Regions from separate parts of the Terribacillus sp. FSL K6-0262 genome, predicted to be linked through region 1. Evidence: predicted binding sites of a transcription regulator. Region 1 holds the regulator's gene; each other region holds the start of a gene.
What was found. The regulator Rex, encoded in region 1, represses fermentation and respiration genes when NADH is low (regulators of the CRP and FNR family bind a similar motif). The targets are predictions, from matches to a motif close to TTGTGAAATATTTCACAA.

Region 1 (4,869 bases):
AATTCGCGCGGCCGAAGAGTTCGGTGCGAAGCAAATCATCGTCGCAGGTGGTGTCGCTGCAAATAAAGGGCTGCGAGCTTCTTTGGAAGAAGCATTTGCAGACAAGCAGGCAGAACTGCTTATTCCGCCGCTGGCTTTATGTACAGATAATGCGGCTATGATCGGAGCAGCTGCTTCCATCCTGTATCACCGAGGGAAATTTGCTGATATGTCCATGAATGCAAGAGCATCCATGCCGTTATGAAAAAAAGCATCGTTTTCGATCAAGAAAACGATGCTTTTTTTATTCACAGATAAGCCAATGATTGTGTATAACTTCTTAAAACCCGCTATTAGTATCAGGTATAGAAGTGGATAAAACAGCACGAAATAGCTGTGGATATTGTGTATAATGTGTATAAGTTTGTGTATATCCCATTAAATCAACGATGTAAACCTATTCAGTCCTGTGCATAACTTTCGTGCTCTTCGCTTAGTGTTTCCCATTCTTCCATCACTTCCATTAAAGTCGCCTGCAGCTGCTCATTCTTCTCGGTGATCTCCTGTGCTTTCTGATAATCCTGGAAGATTTCCGGATCTGTGAGCAATGTCTCATTGCTTTCGATCTCTGTCTCCAATTCGGCGATCTTTTCTTCCAGCTCGGCAATGCGTCTTTCGCGTTTCCGGATTTCCCGCTTGAGTGCCTTGTCCTGGTGATAAGTGGATTTATTCTCCTGTCTGGCAGATGACTGCTTCGTTTCTGCAGCAGATGCCTCCAATTCCGCAATTTCCTGCTGCTCCTGCTTCTTCTCAAGGAAATAATCATAGTTGCCTAGGTAGGAAACTATCTGTTTGTCTGCAAGTTCCAGCACCTGTGTGGCAATTTTGTTCATAAAGTATCGGTCATGGGAGACAAAGAGGATGGTGCCAGGGTAATCAGCCAATGCACTCTCCAATACTTCCTTGCTATCCAGATCCAAGTGGTTGGTAGGTTCATCCATGATTAACAGATTCGATTTCTGCATCATGAGCTTGGCCAGTGCGAGGCGGGCTTTTTCCCCACCGCTCAATGTATTGACCACTTTCAGGACGTCATCGCCAGTGAATAGGAAATTACCGAGGATGGTCCGGATATCCTTTTCGTCCATAAGCGGATATTCATCCCAAAGCTCAGCCAGAACGGTCTTGGAAGAATGGAGTTCAGTCTGTTCCTGATCATAATATCCGATGCTGACGCCGGTACCCAGCTCTACTTGTCCGGATTTAGCGGGAAGCTTTCCGATGATTGTCTTGAGCAATGTCGTTTTACCAGTTCCGTTCGGACCAGTAAGGGCAATGCGATCCTGACGGTTCATATGGAAGGTGACATGCTCGAAGACAGGGGAGGCACTCTCCGGGTATTGATAAGCCAAGTCCTTCACTTTCAATACATCATTCCCGCTGCGTCTATCGATATCGAATGTGAGTCTTGCAGATGATGCATCCTGGAGCGGACGATCGATTCGTTCCATTTTTTCCAGTTGCTTGCGTCTGCTTTGAGCCCGTTTGGTGGTTGTAGCACGGGCAATATTCTTTTGGACGAATTCCTCCATCTTTTTGATTTCGGCCTGCTGCTTTTCGTATTGCTTCATTTCCCGTTCAAAATTGGCAGCTTTCTGTTCCAGATAGCTGCTGTAATTTCCTTTATAACGGACAGAGTGATTATGGGCTATCTCAATGACGGTATTGACTGTTTTGTCGAGGAAATAACGGTCGTGCGATACGACTACGACAGCTCCCTGATAGCTGCTCAAATAACCTTCCAGCCAGTCCAGCGTGGAAATGTCCAGATGGTTGGTCGGCTCATCCAGTATCAATACATCCGGTTTTTGAAGCAGCAGCTTCCCTAAGGCAAGCCGGGTTTTCTGTCCGCCGCTCAAGGAACCGATAGGGGTGGACAGATCTTTATCGCCGAAATTAAGCCCGTTCAATACGGAGCGGATATCCGCTTCATATTGATAGCCTCCATTCAGGCGGAAAGCCTGCTGTTTTGTATCATAATTCGTCAATAGCTGCTGGTAAGCCGCTTCATCGGAAATAAGATCGGGGTCGCCCATCTTTGCTTCCAGACGGCGTAATTCTTCTTCCTGCTGGATCAAATCAGCAAAGACGGTCTTCATTTCCTCCAAGATGCTCTTTTCGGACTCCAAGCCTGTATGCTGTTCCAAATAACCTAGGGTAGCATCTTTTGACAGGAATACATTCCCCTCGTCAGAACTCAACTCCCCTGCCAGGATCTTCAGCAATGTCGATTTACCGGCACCGTTGCGACCGACGATGGCCAAACGATCCTGTGTTTGTACTTCCAGCTTTATATTTGATAAAATGACATCTGCGCCAAATAGTTTTGTAATATTGTTCGCTTGCAATAAAATCATCTTGTTCACCTCATACTATCAGTGTATCCTATGTGACAAAACAGTAGCAAGCGCCGAATTCCTGCGCGTATACGCTTTCATGCGGATGGACATCGTGAATGGATTTGTTAAAATGGAGACAAGATGCCCCAATCTCATCTTCTTTGTGAATCTGTACAAGACTTTCCTTCTCTTATCTGTTAGAATAAGGTGTTAACTATAATCGTACTTTGTGAAAGTATCATATCGTAACAATTCAAGGACGAAGCCGCAGGCAGCATCTGTAACTCCTTGCAGATGCCGGAAGGGAACCTGTCTGCAACCCATCATACCGTCTACTCGGAATGGGGCTGGTCATATTCAGAAAAGGTAACAGAACCATGCTGTTCTAGTCCGAGAGGCCTTTTTGACCAGCTGCATGGCTGCACGAAGTTCGCTTTTGGAAGCTGCAGGCTTTAGGAGGAAAAATGAGCATGTATATGGATCAAAATAAAATACCAAAAGCTACGGCAAAGCGGCTGCCCCTTTATTATCGGTTCCTTAACAGCCTGCATCTGCAAGGCAAAACAAGGGTTTCCTCGAAGGAACTCAGTGAATCGGTGAAAGTCGACTCGGCCACAATCCGCCGTGACTTTTCCTATTTCGGAGCACTTGGCAAAAAGGGCTATGGCTATAATGTAGAGTACTTGCTGAACTTCTTCCGGAAGACACTGGATCAAGACGAGATCACGAAAGTGGCACTTATCGGGGTCGGTAATCTTGGTACAGCATTCCTGCATTATAATTTCACGAAAAATAACAATACAAAAATCGAAATGGCATTCGATACCGATCCCGGAAAAGTGGATCATAATATCGGCGGGGTCCCCGTCTACCATATCGATGACTTAGAGAAATATATCGGCAATGTAAGCGCAGCTATCCTGACGGTGCCGGCGCATGCTGCCCAAGCAATCACGGACCGCCTTGTCGAATGCGGTATTGCCGGAATCCTGAATTTTACCCCTGCGCGTATCGCAGTGCCCAGCAATATCCGTGTGCATCATATCGATCTGGCAATCGAATTGCAGTCATTGGTTTATTTTTTGAAGCACTATTAATTCCAATTCCCGCACCTCTCAAGCAGAGGTGTTTTTTCTTACATAAATTCACTGATGATCATACTTCCTTAATGCGTTTTACTCGGTTAGACTGGGGAAAGGTATCAGGAAAAGAAGGGACGTAAAAGAATGTGCCAGCAAGCCGCCATCACTTTACAGAAAGTGACGTATGAAATAAATAAGCATGAAATCATCCGCAATGTAACGGGCAGCTTCACCAAAGGCAGGATTACAGCAGTCATTGGCCCCTCAGGTGCTGGAAAGACATCACTTTTTCGGTTATGCAATGGTATGCTGTCACCAACAAGCGGGAGCATCCTGATCGATGGAAAGGATATTGCACAGTATGATCCGGTTGCCCTGCGCCGTCATGTGGGCGTCGTCCTCCAGCAGGCAATCATGCTTGAGGGCAGTGTCCGGGATAATTTGGAATTGCCGCTGCAGTTAGCTGGAAAGGGGCTGTCAAATGACAGGGCAGAACAAATCACCAGGTTAGTGGGACTGGAGCGGGATATATTGGATCAAAACAGCAGGGATTTGTCAGGCGGGCAAAAGCAAAAGGTCTCCATCGCCCGGACATTGCTGAACAAGCCGGAAATCCTGCTGCTGGATGAGATCACATCTTCTTTGGACCGAGTTTCCAAGCAGGATATCGAGAATCTCATTAAACGGATCAATAAAGAGCATGGAACCACTGTCATCTGGATCACGCATAGCCTTCAGCAGGCACAGTCGGTGGCCGATGAAGTCTGGGTCATGATGGATGGGGGAATTGCCGAAGCGGGGGCCATTGAATTATTGGATGATCCGGGGAATGAAGCTGTCAGAAGCTTTGTCATGGAGGCGGAAAAATGACTGTACAAGCCATGTTGCTTACTTTGATATTTGTCCTGATCCCGCTTGCTCTGTCCAAGACATTGCGGCTGGGACTTGAAAAGGATACACTCGTTGCCACCATTCGTTCCATCATCCAGCTGTTTGCAGTCGGATATGTATTGCAGTTCATCTTCGATTCGGAAAATATCATGTATATCCTCCTGATGGTGGCACTGATGATCGGTGCAGCAACACAAAACGCCAGGAAAAAAGGGGCATCCATCAGAGGCATCACCTGGAAGCTGGTGCTTACCTTCATTGTTATTGAAATACTGACACAAGGGATATTATTGGGGCTGCGGATCACACCGCCGACTGCGCAATATATCATTCCGTTAAGCGGGATGGTGATAGGGAACTCGATGGTGCTGGGCATTTTGTTCCTGAATCGCTTCACTGCGGAAGTGGCATCCAGAAAAGAGGAGATGGAGCTCATTTTATCACTGGGCGGTACACCGAAACAAGCGATCCAGCAATCATTGCTTGCGTCAATCAAGGCAAGCACGATCCCCACCATC
Region 2 (4,869 bases), 1.5 Mb from region 1:
TGGTGAACCCATACAAGGAAGCTCAGCACGGAAATCGTCACAATCGATACAACCATCGCTTTATAGGCGAATAGCTGTTTCCTTGCAAATGTCGAGATGATCTCAGAGAAAATCCCGAAAGCAGGAAGAATAACGATATATACTTCAGGGTGACCCCATACCCAGAATAGGTTGACCCAAAGCATCGGGTTACCATCACCTTGCAAGGTGAAGAGTACGGAACCGAATAGACGGTCGAATGTCTGCATAGCAAGTGCGACTGTAAGCACTGGAAATGCGAAGATGATGATCAGCATTGTGATCAAAGTCGTCCATGTGAACATGGACATTTTCATCAATGTCATACCTTTCGTACGCATCTTCAAGATGGTGACGAAGAAGTTGATACCTGTCATCAATGTACCGATACCGGCAATCTGGATACCTAGCACGTAGTAGTTCTGTCCAGGACCCGGGCTGAATTCATTCGTCGCAAGCGGCGTATATCCAGTCCATCCGGCATCCGGCGAACCACCGATGATGAAGGAAATGTTGAATAGAGCCATACCGACAAAGAATGTCCAGAAGCTCAAGTTGTTCAAATAAGGGAATGCAACGTCACGCGCACCGATTTGCAACGGTACGATATAGTTGATCAAACCGATCAGGAATGGCATCGCCATGAAGAGAATCATGATGACACCGTGTGTCGAGAATACCTCATTATAATGCTGCGGATCCAGGAATTCCATCCCTGGTTTAGCAAGCTGCGTACGGATCATCAAACCATCGATACCGCCGCGGAAAAGCATTAAAAGGGCACTGAGGATATACATGATACCCAGTTTCTTATGGTCGACGGAAGTCAGCCATTCTTTCCATAGCCAACTCCATTTTTTAAAGTAAGTAAGGGCAGCTACAACGGCGATACCGCCGAGTAAGATGCTGATCTGTGCACCCAGGATCAATGGGTCGCCGGTAATGATAAACTCATTCCATTTTAAGTCCAAAACTCTTCCCCCTCTCTCTGTTACTCGTGACTCGCATGTGCATGTTCTTTGGAGTCCATGTCTTCATCCGAGTAGTCTACAGTATTGTCTTGCTGATAGTATGGAATTTCGTCTTCAGGCAAGATATGTTGAGATTTGTCTTTTGCATGCGGATTCTTCGGCTCATAGCCTAGGCGATCCCATGCTTCCAATGTGTATTCCGCATCTTTGGAATGGTCGATCCATTGCAAATGCGTACCATTGAATTCAGCTGTTCCGTCATATACACCAGGAATCAGAAGATTGTCATACTCGTATTGTGTCAGTTCCGGAGCGGAGTTTTGCACTTCTTCCACCCACTGATCGTAATCGGCTTCTTCCTCAGCGTAGACTTTGAATCGCTGTTCATTGAAGCCTTCTCCTGTGAAGTTGGCATTCCGTCCATTATAGACGCCTGCTTCATCGGCCTGCAGATATAGTGTCGTCTGCATGCCTGCCATGTTGTATTTCTGACCGCCCAGGCTCGGTATCCATAGAGCAGCCATGGAATCGGCGGAGGTCAGTTTGAATTCCACCGGACGGTGAATCGGGATGTGCAGATAGTTCACTGTTTCAATGTCTTCATCCGGATAGGAGAATACCCATTTCCAGTTGATGGATGTTGCGTGGATCACCAGCGGATCCTCATTCGCAGCTTCAGCCGTTTTCGGCTCAGGCGCGTCCTCTAATGAGTAGATCGTTCTGACGGTTGGGACAGCCAAGATGATGACGATGATGATCGGGATGATCGTCCAGATCGTCTCGAGCAGCGTGCTGCCGTGTAATTCAGGGCTGTACTTATCGTGATCCTTTCTTTCTCTGTACTTGACAAGGATGATCGTCAACAGTACGAATACAACCGCAACGATTGTAAGCATGAAGATGATTGATAGAATAATAAGGTCACTTTGCTGACTTGCCACTGGTCCTTTCGGATCGAGCACTTCCGGTGTTGAACATCCGGCGAGCATTAGCGGCAGGGCAAGGAACAACAGAAGACTCAAGGGTTTCAATTTTTTAAGCATGCGCCTGCTTCCCTTCCTTTCTTTACCTGAGTTCACGAATGTGTCATTTTCCCTCTGCATAAGAAAACGACCCCTTCGCTTTAATAGGGTTTTTGATAAGTATTTCACAATGAACCTTCCGCAATACCTAAAAGCTGCAGAAATTCAACTGGAAACACATAATCACACTGCCTGATCGGCAGTGTCTGACAACAATCCAGAAACTAGTGTAATACAAAGCAGCCAAAAAGACCAGACTTGCCCGGTAAGTAAACAGTTCATTTTACATTCTAACACCGGCAAAAAGAGAGAATACGAATAAGTAGTGAACAAAATTTGAACGTTTTATGTAATTTATGCTCATTTATTGGTAATCCATACGTTATCTGGTTTTGCTGTAATACACCGTATTGCGGACTGTCTTTCCATCGGCACGGAGGCTGTCGCAATGATGTATCCCCTCCAGCTTATACCCGAGCCGTTCCGGGACGGCCCGGCTTGCACTGTTTTCCTCATCGCAGAGTATCTGGATCCGCCGGACACCAAGCTCGGTAAAAGCATACTCCGTCTGCGCCCCTACGGCTTCGGTCATATAACCACGACCGGTGTGGCGTGTATCCATCCAATAGCCTATTTCAACTTTTGGAATATCCCAATCGATGGCATGAAAACCGCTGGACCCGATGAATTTTCCCGTATCCTTGTGAAAGATGAGCATACGCAAGTTCGTCCGATTGATCCAATCTGCAACCGACTGCCTGATATTTGCTTCGGTTTCCTCTGGTGCTGGCAATTCCTGTGCGAAAGCCATCCACCTTTTCAACTCCGGCAACGAGGCCTTGATCGCTTCATTGACAGCTTTCCCGTCACCGATTAGCGGCTGCCTGATGATAAGCCGTTCCGTTTCGATTATGGTCTTGAAATCTCTCAACACTGGATCCATGTCCTGCTCCCCCCTGCCCCGAATTTACTCTAGTATGCAGGAATATATCAGGACTTACAATAGTTTAAGCGGCTTCGGTTTCTTTTTTCCCTTCCCGAAAGCTGATGGCAGATAATAGTATGCCGATGATGGATATCCCGGCCCCGATGACGGTCAGCCATGTGAATCCGAGTCCTGCATCCAATACGATCCCGCCTATATAAGCTCCTCCGGCATTGGCTAGATTGAACGCGGAAACACTTGTGGCTGCTGCGATTGTCGGACCTTCAGCTGCTGCCATGACGATTTTCGACTGTAATAAAGGCGTCGTGCCGAATGCCCCTGCCCCGAACAGGCCGATGACCAAAACAGCTGCGACGGCATGTGGCGTTGCCAGCGGAAACAGCAATAGGATCACTGTCAGTATTGCAAACACATAGATAAGCGTCCTGGTCACATTCCCTCCAGCCAATTTGGGTGTGGAAAAATTACCGATCACACTGCCCATTCCGAAAAAGAACAGACTGATCATGATACCTATACCGCCAAAGCCGGTGACCGAACGCAGCAATGGTTCAATATACGTATAAGCAGTGAATACACCTGAATATCCAAAAATGATGATGGCTATCGTCAGCAGCACTTGCTTATGCTTGAACACACTAAGCTCCTGCTTGATGCGCGGGGTTTCTTCGGGCTTCGTATTCGGCGCACAAATGAGCAAGCCAATGAAACCTATGATCCCGAGCAATGCAATCAGCCAGAATACAAGGCGCCACTCAATGAGAGAACCAAGGTAGGCCCCGAATGGCACCCCGATCATGATGGCAATCGTCAGGCCTCCGTTGACTGCCGCGATTGCCTGGACCCGTTTGCGCGGCTCCACCAGCTCACTTGCCATGACGAATGCCAATGCAAAAAACGGACCATGGATGAATGCGGAAGTGACCCTTGAAATGAGCAATACCGTAAAATTTGGCGCTGTCGCACTGATAATATTACTGATGATGAATATCAGCATGAATAAAAGCAGCATCGGCTTGCGGGGCAGCTTGACCGAAAGTGTCGTCATCAGCGGGCCGAATACCGCAACACCAAGCGCATACATGCTGACTACAAGACCGGCAGCTGCAATTGTGACTCCAAGGTCCTGGGCTATATGGGTGAGCACCCCTGTCACTACATATTCCGTCGTCCCGATGGCAAAAGCACAGATCATAAGGACGGCGATGACTGTCGCAGGCTTGAACTGCCTGCTCGCTAAAGACATTTTAATCCTCCTTTTAAAGCATGACATTGGCTTAAGATACAACAGAAAAGTCCTCGATACAAACCAAAACCCATTTATTTAACAAAAAAATCAAGGAAGCGGATCCAAACATCCAGCTAGGTTTGGCCAAAGAAAGTCAGGGGTATCCCATCAAGAGAATCACAGTAACATCTTCTCGAAAGTATAAGGAGGAACAGTCATGCTTTATGCGTTCATCATTCTATCATTCATCCTTGTGACGATCGGTATCGCCTATTATTCCTGGCGCAAGACGAGGGGGATCGATCTTGCAACATCGGACGGTTATTTCCTCGGAGGCCGCAGTCTTACTGGAATAGCAATCGGAAGTTCGATGCTCCTGACAAACCTATCCACGGAACAGCTGGTCGGACAGAACGGTCAGACGTTCGGCGGCAACTTCACTGCGATGGCCTGGGAAGTCACATCACCGCTTGCTTTGTTCGTCCTTGCATTTCTTTTCCTTCCCCGATATTTAAAAACGGGGATCACAACCATACCCGACTTTCTTGAACAACGCTTTGATATGCGGACGCGTCAGTTCGTATCTGTTTTGTTCATTCTGGGCTATATGACTTCTTTCTTGCCGACTGTCCTTTATTCCGGGGCATTAGTGCTGGATTCCATATTTGATTTAACTGGCGGATT
Region 3 (4,869 bases), 640 kb from region 1:
TTTTTTTACGTGAATAAACACATATTTGCAGTAGTTATAGGTTTGAAGAAATGTAGCTATATCTCATTAAATTTATTGAATAAATACCGAATGGTGCAAGTATTCACACCATCCGGTTTAATAATTAAAGATAAACTCGGTAAAGGAGTCCTGTCAAAGTTGAAATACCCATGCAATTATTGGACCAAAGACAGTGCCTAGCAACGCACTTAATGTCATCGATACAGAGCTCATTGAAACGGCTGGTTCACCATATTCCATTGTTCTTGCAGTACCTAAGGCATGTGAAGCACTGCCCAGTGCAATTCCTTTTCCTACATAGCTAGAGATGCGTACCAATTTGAGGATCAACGGACCAAGGACAACTCCAGATATACCTGCAATCATCACGAAGATTGCCGTCATAGATGGTATGCCTCCTAATGTATCCGTTAGCTGCAGTGCGACAGGGGTCGTAATTGATTTAGGTATTACCGAAAGAACTAGATCATGATTACCGCCAAGCATTTCGACAAATAAAATACCACTAGTCATTCCGAGTAGAGACCCGATACAAACTCCGGTTAAGATAGGAGCTATATTTTGCACAAGAACCTTCCGATTATTATAGAGAGGATAAGCTAGTGCTACCACACCTGGACCAAGCAAGGCATTGATCCATTTCCCCCCAATCATATAATCATCATAGGACATATTACAAGAAACTAGCAGAATGATTAAAGCTACAGAAGTTGTAATGACCGGGATGAAGAATGGGTAGGGATACCGCTTATATAATTTAACACACATGTAATAAATAACGACTGTAACAAAAACTATACTGATTGCGAAGACTATTTGGTGCATGATTCTCTCTTCTTCCCTTTATTGATTTTGTTTTCCATGAACTGGCTTACTATTCCAGCTGAAATGATAGTTATGATGTTGCTCAACACTACCACTATTGTAAGGATAGCTCCATGGATGGAGAAAAAGGATGGATAGTCCATTACACCAACCATTGCAGGTATAAATAATAATGGAAAGATTGCTAACAAGAATCCCGCTCCATCACTGATGATGCTGACTGGAACTATTTTGTAGGACAAACAAAATAGCAATAGAATCAACCCAATGATACTTCCGGGAAGTGGGATATGAAGCAAACTGTGTAGTACAGTTCCTAGAATAGAAAAAACAGATAATATAGTAATTTGCAAAATAATACGTATTGCTATCATAAATAAATGAAGCCGTCCTCTTATTTACAAAGAAAAACAGCCTTCCCCCTCTCAAAACTAAATAGGAAAACGCTTTATTATTTGAATATTTTGTTGTATAGTACAACTATATACTTGTATTATACAACGAAAAGTTAATCTGTCAATCTTGTCAAGAGGAGGAGAACCAGAAATGCCATTCAAAGAAAGTAACAAAATTGAGCGTATTGAGTATGAAATGACCACATTAGTCAGAAGAGCTGTATATAAAGATAGCTCGGGCAGTAAGATAGGAGACTTGGACCGAGCCATATATCTTCTGCTCAGAGAACTTGAGGCACGTGGCCCGGCACGTTTGAAGGATTTGGCGGAATTCTTCAAGTTGGATACTTCAACCTTATCGCGTCAAGCTACTTCCGCGGAAGCTAAGGGCTTAATTAGTCGATTACAGGATCCGAATGACAAGAGAGGTAGCTTATTTCATATCACAGATTTAGGAATAACAAAATTAACGGAAGACAAAAAGAAGCGGAGTAGTCGATATCAAGAAATGTTAAAGAGTTGGTCAGATGAGGAAATTGATATATTCGGGGACCTTTTAATCAGGATGAACGAAATTCTTGCTGAATGACTAGAATAGCGTCTAGTTTTTAAAAATGTTCATAATACAGCCATATACTACATTTAGAAGTAGTTGACATAACCTTTTATCATAACTAACATAATAGCAGTGAGAAGATAAAGTTCTATTCTAAGTTGGTTATTATCTTAGAATAGAACTTTAAATAATATTAAAAATAGGAGTAGATGAAAGTGACATGGGTTTTTATAGCAATATTAATTGTGTTTAGTTTAATAAAGATTATTCCAGCTTCCCTACCTAGTTCAGTCGTAGAGAAAATTTTAAATAAATATAAGATACATCCTCAAATAACACCGGAGAACTGTAAAGTGAAATATGGTGATGTACAATTTATTGGCGGAAGAAAAGATGAAATTATACAATATTTTAATGATGCTAATTACCTTGAGAAGTATTATTTTGCACCTGAGAAAAATGGAGAGCCCTTGGTTATTTCCGTAACTGAAGGAAAAAGGTTTACCGAATACAGCCTGTACGTATCTTCAGATTATATTAATGTGTACAAGAAACAAGGTAAGAAAGAAATTGCCTACAGTATACGGTCTGCTCAATTACTAGAGATAGCAAGTTAGTAAAAAAATATAACATGTGTATCATGATATAAAAGCCTATTGCCAAAGAGTTATTTGGCAATAGGCTTTTAGTTTTTTTACGAATATCATTATAATTAACAGCCATTGTAAACATTAATATAGTTGCGTTTCCTGTATATGGTATTTTATCTTACAATAAAATACTAATTGATAACGATGTATGATTAATAAAATTTTTAGTTAGTTCTTCCTTATTTATTAAATTTCTAAGATTATCTATTTGAAGAAGTAATATCTTTAAAAATTCCTCTCTTAATAATTATTTTTGTTTGTTAACAAAGCTGTGACTATTACGCCACAATTTGTTCAACATTTCACATTCCGATACAGATAAGCGGGAGTATACTATAACAGGACATTGTGATGTATATCACATGGTTTCCAGAAAAATCTAGTAGAGAAAGAAGGCGGCAAAATGGATGTAGTAGAACTTTCACGAATCCAATTTGCTTCAACAACATTGTTCCATTTCCTATTCGTTCCACTAAGTATAGGATTGGCATTAATTATTGCAATCATGGAAACATTGTATGTTGTCAGGAAACAAGACAAATACAAAAAAATGGCGAAGTTCTGGGGACACTTATTCCTTATTAACTTTGCAGTGGGTGTCGTAACCGGTATCCTACAAGAATTCCAGTTCGGAATGAACTGGTCCGAATATTCCCGTTTCGTAGGGGATGTCTTCGGAGCACCGCTAGCTATAGAGGCATTGTTAGCATTCTTCATGGAATCTACTTTCCTTGGTTTGTGGATTTTCGGCTGGGATCGTCTGCCGAAATGGGTGCACGTGTGGTGTATCTGGATGGTTTCCCTAGGTACAATCTTCTCTGCATTCTTCATCCTAGCTGCAAACTCATTCATGCAGCATCCAGTAGGTGCAGTACTGCAACATGGCAGACTTGAGATGAGTGATTTCTTTGCAATTGTATCAAATGGTCAGCTATGGGTTGAGTTCCCGCATACAGTTTTTGGCTCCTTTGCAACAGGAGCATTGTTTATTACTGGTATTAGTGCCATTGCGTTGTTAGGTAAGAGGCACGTGGAGTTTTATAAAGAATCGTTTAAAGTTGCAATCGTAGTTGGTTTAATCAGTGGTATTGGTATAGCATTGTCCGGTCACGAGCAGGCGCTGTACTTAGTTGAAACGCAGCCAATGAAAATGGCTGCTAGTGAAGGGCTTTGGGAAGACAGTGCTGATCCGGCTCCATGGACTGTGATTGCTAATATTAATACCGAAGCCAAGGAGAATACAGGTGAGCTTAAAATACCATATGCTCTAAGTTTCTTGTCCTATGGAGAGTTTAAAGGTTCAGTTGAAGGCATGAATACCCTGCAGCAACGTTATGAAGATCTTTACGGGCCAGGTAATTACATCCCGCCAGTTAAAACTGCATTCTGGAGTTTCCGTGTCATGTGTGCACTTGGCGGTGCAATTGCTGTTCTTACAATCTGGGGTGCGTACTTGTATGCCAGAAAAAAACTTACTACTAGCAAATGGTATTTAAGATTGATGGTTATTGCAATCAGCTTTCCATTCATCGGAAGCTCTGCTGGATGGATTATGACTGAAATTGGGCGTCAGCCATGGGTTGTGTTTGGATATATGAAAACAGAAGATGCGGTTAGCGCGGGTGTTAGTGCTGGAGAAGTTTTATTTTCCCTCATTACCTTCTGTGTTTTGTATGTCATTCTATTTGCGGTCATGATTACACTATTTGTCCGTGAAATTAAAAAAGGTCCAAATCATGATATCGAGAAGACAGATCCGATAGCAGATCCATACACGAAGGAGGGTCAACATGCTTTCTCTTAATGAATTTTGGTTCATTCTCGTTGCTGTTCTTTTCGTTGGCTTTTTCTTCTTGGAAGGTTTCGACTTCGGTGTCGGGATTGCAAGTAAGTTTGTTGCCAAAGATGACTTAGAAAAACGAGCGTTTATCAATTCAATCGGACCATACTGGGATGCCAACGAAGTATGGCTCATCACAGCGATTGGTGCGATGTTTGCTGCTTTCCCTAACTGGTATGCGTCCATGCTAAGCGGATTCTATCTCTGTTTTGCCTTCATCCTATTTGGTTTGATTGGGCGTGGGGTTGCTTTTGAATTTCGAGGAAAAGTGGCGCATCCAACTTGGCGTAAAATATGGGATTGGGTAATTTTATTTGGTAGCATCATTCCTCCGCTTACATTTGGTATTATGTTCACTGCCTTAATACAAGGATTGCCGATTGATGAGAATATGACAGTTCATGCAAATGTAACTGATATTATTAATCTCTATACAGTTCTGGGTGGCGTAACACTTACAATGCTTTGTTTATGGCATGGACTTATCTTCGGTACACTAAGGTTGGTGGATAATTTGCGAGAGCGTTGCCGCCGTATTGCAAAGATATTGCTGCCAATTAACGCAATCTTGCTGATTGCATT

Region 2: qoxA (cytochrome aa3 quinol oxidase subunit II) is a predicted target of Rex. The motif match lies at 2,125-2,142, and genes of this name have one in related genera.
Region 3: MHI54_RS02515 (cytochrome ubiquinol oxidase subunit I) is a predicted target of Rex. The motif match lies at 2,738-2,755, and genes of this name have one in related genera.

What each region holds. Positions count from the first base shown of each region.
Region 1 covers NZ_CP150277.1:1,139,904-1,144,772, reverse strand. Annotated here, with positions in the region: gene tsaD (tRNA (adenosine(37)-N6)-threonylcarbamoyltransferase complex transferase subunit TsaD) at 1-244, shown strand, start outside; gene MHI54_RS05820 (ABC-F family ATP-binding cassette domain-containing protein) at 441-2,396, opposite strand; gene MHI54_RS05815 (redox-sensing transcriptional repressor Rex) at 2,849-3,475, shown strand; gene MHI54_RS05810 (phosphate ABC transporter ATP-binding protein) at 3,605-4,330, shown strand; gene fetB (iron export ABC transporter permease subunit FetB) at 4,327-4,869, shown strand, end outside.
Region 2 covers NZ_CP150277.1:2,666,400-2,671,268, reverse strand. Annotated here, with positions in the region: gene qoxB (cytochrome aa3 quinol oxidase subunit I) at 1-989, opposite strand, end outside; gene qoxA (cytochrome aa3 quinol oxidase subunit II) at 1,010-2,032, opposite strand; gene MHI54_RS13605 (GNAT family N-acetyltransferase) at 2,394-2,954, opposite strand; gene MHI54_RS13600 (MFS transporter) at 3,019-4,203, opposite strand; gene MHI54_RS13595 (solute:sodium symporter family transporter) at 4,403-4,869, shown strand, end outside.
Region 3 covers NZ_CP150277.1:496,868-501,736, reverse strand. Annotated here, with positions in the region: gene MHI54_RS02535 (LrgB family protein) at 154-846, opposite strand; gene MHI54_RS02530 (CidA/LrgA family protein) at 834-1,220, opposite strand; gene MHI54_RS02525 (MarR family transcriptional regulator) at 1,393-1,830, shown strand; gene MHI54_RS02520 (YfmQ family protein) at 2,007-2,414, shown strand; gene MHI54_RS02515 (cytochrome ubiquinol oxidase subunit I) at 2,851-4,251, shown strand; gene cydB (cytochrome d ubiquinol oxidase subunit II) at 4,238-4,869, shown strand, end outside.